Regions from separate parts of the Thermaerobacter sp. FW80 genome, predicted to be linked through region 1. Evidence: riboswitches for the same ligand, from Rfam matches in the RefSeq annotation. Region 1 holds a riboswitch; the other holds the start of a gene.
The links. A riboswitch is a leader RNA that binds a small molecule or an ion and turns the genes downstream of it on or off. The one in region 1 is predicted to bind cobalamin.
Positions count from the first base shown of each region.

Region 2: another riboswitch for cobalamin. It lies ahead of E1B22_RS01480 (ribonucleoside-diphosphate reductase subunit alpha); the one in region 1 lies ahead of E1B22_RS10185 (ABC transporter substrate-binding protein).

Region 1 is NZ_CP037895.1:2,440,485-2,444,750, reverse strand. It holds gene E1B22_RS10195 (M24 family metallopeptidase) at 1-1,242, opposite strand, end outside; gene E1B22_RS10190 (NADH:flavin oxidoreductase/NADH oxidase) at 1,463-2,506, shown strand; cobalamin riboswitch at 2,752-2,900, shown strand; gene E1B22_RS10185 (ABC transporter substrate-binding protein) at 3,139-4,212, shown strand.
Region 2 is NZ_CP037895.1:358,819-363,084, forward strand. It holds gene E1B22_RS01480 (ribonucleoside-diphosphate reductase subunit alpha) at 1-1,330, opposite strand, end outside; cobalamin riboswitch at 1,570-1,705, opposite strand; gene E1B22_RS01485 (glycerophosphodiester phosphodiesterase family protein) at 2,074-2,841, opposite strand; gene E1B22_RS01490 (HAD family hydrolase) at 3,329-4,051, opposite strand.

The sequences.
Region 1 (4,266 bases):
CAGGATGCGGGGCCCCGCGGCCTCGACCACCACCATCTCCTCGATGCTGTAGCCACCCAGCCCCGGCACGCGCAGGGCCGGCTCGATGCAGAGGACCATCCCCGCCTCCAGGCGATCGTCCACCCCGGGCATCAGCAGCGGCTCCTCCACGGTCTCGAGGCCGATGCCGTGGCCGAGCAGCGGCGCCAGGTGGCCGGCGAGCCCGAAGGACGCGGCTGCCTCTTCCGCCGCCGCCAGCAGGGCCGCCACCGGCGTGCCGGGCCGGCACCGCGCGAGGACCGCCTCCAGGCAGGCCGCGGTGGCGGCGGCCAGCCGCTCCAGCTCGGGACGAACCGGCTCGAGCAGCGCGGTGCGCAGCACGTCGAACTGGTAGCCCCGGCAGGCGCCGATGATGTCGAAGGCGACCGCCTCGCCCGGCTGCACCCGCCGGTCCGTGGCCTGGGGCCAGCGGAAGCTCAGCAGGGACCAGGCGCCGGCGTGCACCCGGAAGTAGCGCACGAAGTCGGCGCCGGCGGCCAGCGCGGCCGCGGTCCCCGCGGCGCCCAGCTGCTGCTCCGAGAGGCCGGGGCGCAGGACCTCGAGGGCCGCGGCCAGCCCCACATCGGCCACCGCCGCGGCTCGGGCGAGCAGCTCCTGTTCCTCCGGGTCCTTGACGCGGCGCGCCCGGCGAACCAGCGCGTCGGCGGGGACCCACTCCACGCCCGGCAGGGCCTGGGCGGCCGCCCGGAAGGCGGCCCAGGACCACAGGTCCGTCCCCGCGACGCCGATGCGGCCCGCGGTGAGCCCCAGGCGCTGGATCCACGTGCGGAGGGCCATGGGATGGGCGGGGGTGAGATCGACCCGGTCCGCCACCACCGTCTCGGGACGGGCCGCGTCGGCGATGAGGACCACCGGGCCGCGGCGCGGCACCAGCAGGAGCGACTGCCCCCAGCCCTCGTACCCCGGGACCGCCGCCGCCGTGGGGGCGGGGGCGTGGTGGCCGCAGAGGAAGGCCACGTCCCCGCCGCGTTCGTAGAAGGCACGGCCCACCGCCAGCACCGCATCGAGGCCCGCGGCCGCGGCGGCGGCCCGCAGCGCGTCCTGCCGCCGTCGGTAGGTGGCCTCGGGCAGGACCGGCCGGTCGATCCCGGGGCCCCGGGCCCCGCGGGGCAGGTAGGGCGCCGGGGCGGCGGGCGCCGGACCGGCGGCGTCGCCCGAGGGAGGTTCCGGGGCGGTTCCCGGTTCGTCCGACACCGGCGACACCTCGCTTCCGTCCCCCTACTTTGGCCGTCGGGCGCGGATTCCCTCCCGGGCCCCTTCCGGCCACCGCGCCGGGCCGGCGACGGCGGCCGCACCGCCGGCGGCCGCCGGCCCCCGGTGCCGGCGGCGCGGAGCCTCGGGGCCCCGGTGGAGCCGCCCCGAACGCCGGGGGTTGAGGCCGGCTCGCGGCGAGCCGATAATGGCGCCGTCGAGGTGAGGAGCCATGGCGGGCTTGTTCGATCCCATCGCCTTCCGCGGGCTGACCCTGCGCAACCGCATCGTCATGTCCCCGATGTGCCAGTACAGCGCCGGCACCGACGCCCGGGCCAACGACTGGCACTTCGTGCACTACGGGACCCGGGCGGTCGGCGGCGTCGGGCTGATCGTGGTCGAGGCCACGGCCGTGGAGGGCCGCGGGCGCATCAGCGAGGCCGATCTCGGCCTCTACCGCGACGACCACGTCGAACCCCTCCGGCGGATCGTCGACTTCTGCCACGCCCAGGGGGTGCCCGTCGGCATCCAGCTCGCCCATGCCGGCCGCAAGGCGTGGTCCCCGAACAAGGGGGTGGGGCCGGAGCCGGCGGTGGCGCCGTCGGCGATCCCCTTCGCCCCGGACTGGCCCGTGCCGCGCGCCCTGGGGATCGAGGAGATCCCGGCCATCGTCGACGCCTTCGCGGCGGCCGCCCGCCGGGCGCTGCAGGCCGGGTTCGACCTCATCGAGATCCACGCCGCCCACGGCTACCTCTTGAACCAGTTCCTCTCCCCGCTGAGCAACCGGCGGACCGACGGGTACGGGGGCGACCTCCGCGGCCGCATGCGCCTGCTGCTGGAGGTGGTCGAGGCGGTGCGGGCGGTCTGGCCCTCCGACCGGCCCCTCTGGGTGCGGCTCTCGGCCGTGGACTGGGCGCCCGGGGGCGTCACCCTGGACGACACCGTCGCCGTTGCGTCCGCCCTCAAGGAGCGGGGCGTCGACCTGGTGGACTGCAGCTCCGGTGGGGTGGTGCCGCCTCCCGAACCCATCCCCCAGGGGCCCGGCTACCAGGCCGCCTTCGCGGCCGAGGTGCGCCGCCGGGTGGGCATCGCCACCGGGGCCGTCGGGCTGATCACCGAGCCCGCCCAGGCGGACCACGTGATCCGCTCGGGCCAGGCCGACGTCGTCCTGCTGGCGCGCCAGTTGCTGAGGGAGCCCTACTGGCCGCTGCGGGCGGCGCGGGAGCTCGGGGCCGAGATCGCCTGGCCCCGCCAGTACCTGCGGGCGCGCCGGTAGCCGACGCCCGCGTTGGGCCGAGCCGGGGGCGCCCGCGGCCGCGGCCACGCCGGGGCGCGGGTGGGCCCCCGCCCGTCCCGCGTCCGGAAGGGCGCGTCACCGCCGCCCATCCGCGGCGACCGGCCGCTACCTCGTGCCCCCGCGATGGGGTAGAATGGGTGCGGACAACCGAATCCCGTGGCGGTCCAGGTGCCCCGTCCCGCGGCGGCCCAGGGTGCGGCGCGACGCGGCCGCGGGCGAGGGAGAATAGGGAAGTCCGGTGCGAATCCGGCGCGGTCCCGCCACTGTGACCGGGGAGCCGGCGCCCCTCGTGCGCCACTGCGGCCCGCTGCCCCAGCGGGCAGGGCTGCGGGAAGGCCGGGCGCCCGGCGGTGATCCGGGAGCCAGGAGACCTGCCTGGACCGAGTACGTACGCCTTCGGCGGAAAGGAGGTACGTACCGGGTGCGCCCACGTGCGGGGACGTCGCCCCGGCCTGCTCTGACGCCAAGGCCGGGGCTTTTCGTTTGAGCAGGGAGCCGTTGGCGGAGGGATCCGTCCGCCCGCCGCCGAGGGGCGCGGGCGACCCGGGTGCGGCCGGGTCGGCGCCCCGGGCGGGTGCCGACGGAGACGGGGACGAGGGGAGAGGGACCGGATGATGGCACGGTTCGTACGAGGGCTCTGGGCGGGACGAACGCGGCGAGGCGGCGGGCCGCGACGCGGTGGGGCCCTGGTGGCGCTGCTCCTGCTGGTCGCCCTGCTGGTGACCGCCTGCGGCGGTGGCGGCGGGGCGACGCCGGACGGCGCAGGGGCCGGCGGCTCCGGGGCCGGTTCGTCCCCGGCCGCTGCCGGCGAGGGGCAGGCGTCGACGGAGCAGGCGCCGCGGACGAGCTACCCCTACACCCTCACCGACGACGCCGGGCGGCAGGTGACCCTGGAGCGGCGGCCCGAGCGCATCGTCTCGCTGGCGCCGAGCAACACCGAGATCCTCTTCGCCATCGGCGCCGGGGACCGGGTGGTGGGGGTCGACTCCTTCAGCGACTACCCCGCGGAGGTCCAGGAGCTGCCCAAGGTCGGGGGCCTGACGGACACCAACTACGAGCAGATCGTGGCCCTGGAGCCGGACCTGGCCCTGACCATCGGCGGGACCGAGGAGCAGGTCGCGAAGCTGGAGGAGCTCGACATCCCGGTGGTGGTCATCCAGCCGGCCACCCTGGACGACGTGCTGGACCGCATCCTGCGCATCGGCGAGCTGGTGGACGCCCAGGCGGGCGCGCGCCGGGTGGTGGAGGACATGCGGTCCCGCATCGAGGCGGTGCGCCAGCGCGTGGCGGACATCCCGGAGGACCAGCGGGTGCGCGTGTTCTACGAGGTCTGGAACGACCCGCTGATGACCGTGGGGCCGGGCGGGTTCATCCACGACGTCATCGTGGCCGCCGGCGGCATCAACGTCGCCAAGGGGACCGGTCAGCCCTGGCCCCAGATCAGCCTCGAGGAGGTCGTGCGGCAGGACCCCCGGGTCATCGTGGTGCCGGCCTCGCTCAAGACCTCCTACGAGGAGCTCAAGGCCAAGCGCCGCCGCGGGTGGGAGGGCATCACCGCGGTCGAGCAGGGCCGCGTGTACGCCATCGACGACGCGGTGATCAGCCGGCCGGGGCCGCGCCTGGTCGAGGGGCTGGAGCAGCTGGCTCGCTGGTTCTACCCCGACCGCTTCCAGGGAGGCGAGTGACGGCCGAGGACGCGCCAGGGGGGTGCCGGCCGCGCCGGTGGGGTCCGGTGGGGG
Region 2 (4,266 bases), 870 kb from region 1:
GCCAGGGGTGGCTGGTCTCCTGCAGGGTGGCCAGGATCTCCCGGAAGAGCTGGCGCGCGTCCACCCGCTTCCACGCCCGGCCGGGCAGCGCCCCGGCCTCGGCCTGGCGGATGCGCTCGGCGTAGGCCGCGGCGAAGGCTCGCCCCACCTTCTCGGGCAGCTCCGGCACGTAGGCCGGGTCGAACAGGTACCACGGCTCCCCGGTCTCCACGCGGCGCAGGAACTCGTCGGGGATCCAGAGGGCGGTGTTGACGCTGTGCGCCCGCAGGTACGGGTCGCCGCTGTTGCGCTTGAGGTCGAGGAAGGCCTCGATCTCCAGGTGCCAGGGCTCGAGGTACACCGCCAGCGTCCCCCGCCGGCGGCCACCCTGGTTCACCGCCTTGATCAGGGCGTCGTAGAAGTGGATGAACGGGATGACGCCCGACGACTCGCCGTTGATCCCCCGCACCGGCGATCCCGCCGCCCGCAGCCGCGTCACCGAGGCCCCGATGCCGCCGGCGTACTTGGCCAGCCGGCCGAAGTCACTGGCCGCCTCCAGGATGTGCTCCATGGAGTCGTGGACGTCGGCCAGGTAGCAGGACGAGAGCTGGTGGTGGGGCGTGCCGGCGTTGAACAGGGTCGGCGTGCTGGGCAGATAGCGGAAGGTCGACATGGCGTGGTAGAACCGGCGGGCCCAGGCCTCCCGCTGGCCGGGTTCCTCCGCCAGGGCCAGCCCCATGGCCACCCGCATGAAGAGGAACTGGGGCGTCTCCAGGCACCGGCGGCTCTCCGGCTCCCGCACCAGGTACCGGTCCATTAGGGTGACGAGGCCGATGAAGGGCAAGGTCTCGTCCCGCTCCGGGTCCAGGGCGGCCGCCAGCGCGTCGAGGTCGAAGGCCAGCAGCCGCTGGTCCAGGGCACCGCAGGCCACGCCCTTGCGGATGTAGGCCGGGAAGGCGGCCCGGTAGGCCGCCGGGGACGGGTCCGGTTCCCCCAGGACGAACCGGTAGAGCTGGCGCAGCCGCGCCCGCACCGCCACCCGTTCCATCCGCGGCTCCCGGTGCAGGTGCTGGGTGGCGGCCTGGACCAGGAGCTCCTCCAGTTCGGTGGCGGTCCCGGCGGGTTCGGTAGCCGTTCCGACGGGCGCGGTAGCGGTTCCGGCGGGCGCGGCGACGACGCCGGGCGATGCCAAACCGCCGGCGAGGGAGCCGACCGAGTCGGCTGGGGACGCGGCGAGGATCCCGGCCCCAGGAGAGCCGGCTGCCACCCACTTCAGATCGCGGCGCAGGATCTGCTCGAGGCGGGCCGCATCGGGTAGGCCGGCGGTCAGCCGGCGGAGGACGTCGTCCATGGGCTTCCTCCCCTCCCCTGGCGGTTCCGCCCCAGCGCCATCGGCGCGGCACGGAGGAGGGGAGGAGCCGGCGGGTGCCCCCGGCCCGCCCCGCCAGGCGATGGAGACCGGCGTGGATGCCGTCGGCTGGCGGGAGGGAAACGAAACCCGGCCCACGGGGGGCCGGGTTGCATGGCAAGGGAATGCCCGCGCTCGGCCCGCCCTCACCCCTCCGCGGGGGCGGAACGGAGGCGCGGTGTGGGTACTCGGGCTTCCGGCGCCGCCGTCCCCGGGCGCGGGTCGATGGCCTCGCACACCGGGCATCGATCCCGTGCACCGGTTCCGGCGCGCCGGTCACCGTTGCGGGACAGCGCCGGACTCTCACCGGTCTTCCCCCAGCGGGCCACCGGCGCCGCGGCCGGACCATGGCCCCGCCGCCGCGGTCGCCCTCGCGGACCGCCTGGGAGGACGGTCCCCGCCAGGATCCGCTCATCGGGAGCGCGATCCCCCGTCGGGGGCGATGCGCTCCGGTGGCCGCGCCCTGCCCTGTCGGACAGGCACCGCGCCGTGGCTGGGTCCTCGCCCTCGGGGGCGCAGCGCGGACCGCAGCCACATGCCAGATATGGAATTTTGTTCGACGCCATCCTACAACATGTTGTGTTCATTGGCCAAACCCGAAGGGCGGCCGCCATCGGCAGCTACGACCGGCGGCCGGCACAGGGCGGGCCGGGAGACGGACAAGCTCACCCGGACGACCCCGGCGCCTAGCGGCGCGCCATGGCGAACTCCCCAAGGGCCTGCGGGTCGTCGGATTGGAGGATGTCCACCCCCCAGCCCGCCAGCTCCCGCAGAACCGCGCGGCTCTCGCCGAAGCTGTGGACCGCGATCTGCGCCCGGTGGAGCAGGTAGACCTCCTCCGGCGCCAGGTGCTCGGCATCCACGCAGAAGACGTCCGCACCGGCCGACCGCGCCACCGCGACCGGGTCGATCAGCCGGGCCTGGCAGATGGCGCCCGTCATGATGTCGGGGGCCACCTCCTTGCACCACCGCAGCACGTAGTGGTCGAAGGACAGCAGCATCACCTGGTCGTGCATGTCCCGCTGCCGCACCAGCTCGACCACCCGCTCGCATAGGGCGGCGGCGTCGCGGCCGTACGGCTTGAGCTCGATCTGCAGGTACACCCGGCCCCGGGCCCAGTGGAGCACCTCCGCCAGGGTGGGGACGCGCTCCCCGCGGAACCGGCCGCCGAACCAGGCACCGGCGTCCAGCTGGCGCACCTCGTCCCACCGGGCCTCGGCCACCCTCCCCTTGCCGTTGGTGGTCCGGCGCAGGTCGGCGTCGTGGAAGACCACCACCTCGCCGTCGGCCGTCAGCTGCACGTCGAGCTCCACCATGTCGACCCCGGCCGCCACCGCCTCCCGGAAGGCGGACAGGGTGTTCTCCGGGGCCCGCGCGCGGCCGCCGCGATGGGCACAGGTCAGCGGCCGCTGCCGCTCGAGGGCCCACGCCAAGGACGGTAGACCGCGATCCATGGGAACCTGGACCAACCTCCGCCGCAAACTCCGCGGGCCGGCGCCATCCCGCCGGCCCGTGCGATGGACTGCCCCTTCCCCAGACGCCGCACAACGCCTGGGTCATGGTATTCCGCCGCTCCCTGGCGCATCGCCAGCGTCGGCACCCAGGGCGCCAGGCCCGCCCCTCGGCACGTCGACACCAAAGGCCCGCGGCCCCACCACCGGCCTCGTTGGCACCGTTGCCGGCGTCGTCGGCACCGCTGGCCCATGGCCCGACCATCCGCGGTCGCTCGCACCGCGTGACCGGACCCGCCCGACGTCGTCGCGTCCATCGGACCCCTAACGCCGCCCCCTGCTGCGGACACGCGGCCCGCGCCCGCTCTCTCGCCAGACAGTGTAGCGGCCGCCGTGCCAGCCGGGAAGCCCTCGCGCATGGGCCTTAAGAGGGCACGAGCGCGGTTCGGCGGGCAGGGCCGCCTCCCGGTTCGCCTGGCCGATCCGGTCCTCAAGAAGGTACGAGGCGCCGGCCCGCCTTCGGCGCGAGGGCCGTGAACAGGGGCTCGAGGGACCGGATGACCGCCCAGTCCCGGGCGGGGTACCGCGGGTAGAGGCCGTACCGGTCCAGCAGCACGGCCTGGACCCCCAGCTCACGGACGGGCAGGACATCGTTGAGCAAGTTGTCACCCACCACCAGCATCGAGTCGCGCGGAACGCCGGTGGTCTGCTCCAGCCATGGGATGATGCGTCGCCATCCTTGGGGCTTGCCGGCCTCGGTGACGCGGTGGCTGAAGGCTCCTTCGAGGCCGATGGCGCCCAGGATCGTTTCGGCGTGGCGCGCGGTCGCATTGGTCACCAGCACCCGGAGAGGCTCTGTCCCAAACCGCAGCGCCGTGGCCGTCGCCAACATCCACGCATCCCCGAGGGCCAGGTATCGGCCCGGCGCCCCGACATAGCCACCGGCGTCGGCGACCGGCCGCCACCGCGATGCCGACGTTCCCTCCCAACCGACCACCACGCCGGGTTCCAGCCGCGGGTGGCCTAGCAGGACGTCCTCGATCCGGTCGTAGATCCTTCCCATGCGCAGGCGCCGGTTCACGTCGGAGAACGGGAACGCCTCCCGCAGGAAGGCATCGCGAAGGGACTCGGGCAGGTGGGCCGCCAGCGCCCGCGTATACGCGACAGAGTACAGCAAGTCGTCGTACAGGGTGCCGTCAAGATCGAAGATCACCAGCCGTGCCCCACGGGGGTCCGCTCGGACTGGGGATGCCAGGTGCGTTCACCTCCTTCGGCTGCGCCCCCGTCGTGGTCCCACCCTCCTCTGCCCGCTCCCCGTCCCCACCTTACCGCGGCCGGCCGCCGCAGCCGTTAAGGGCCCATCAAGGCTTGGGGAAACTTCGGCAACACGGCGACGACCGTTCCTGTCGACAAAACGAAAGCTGCCGG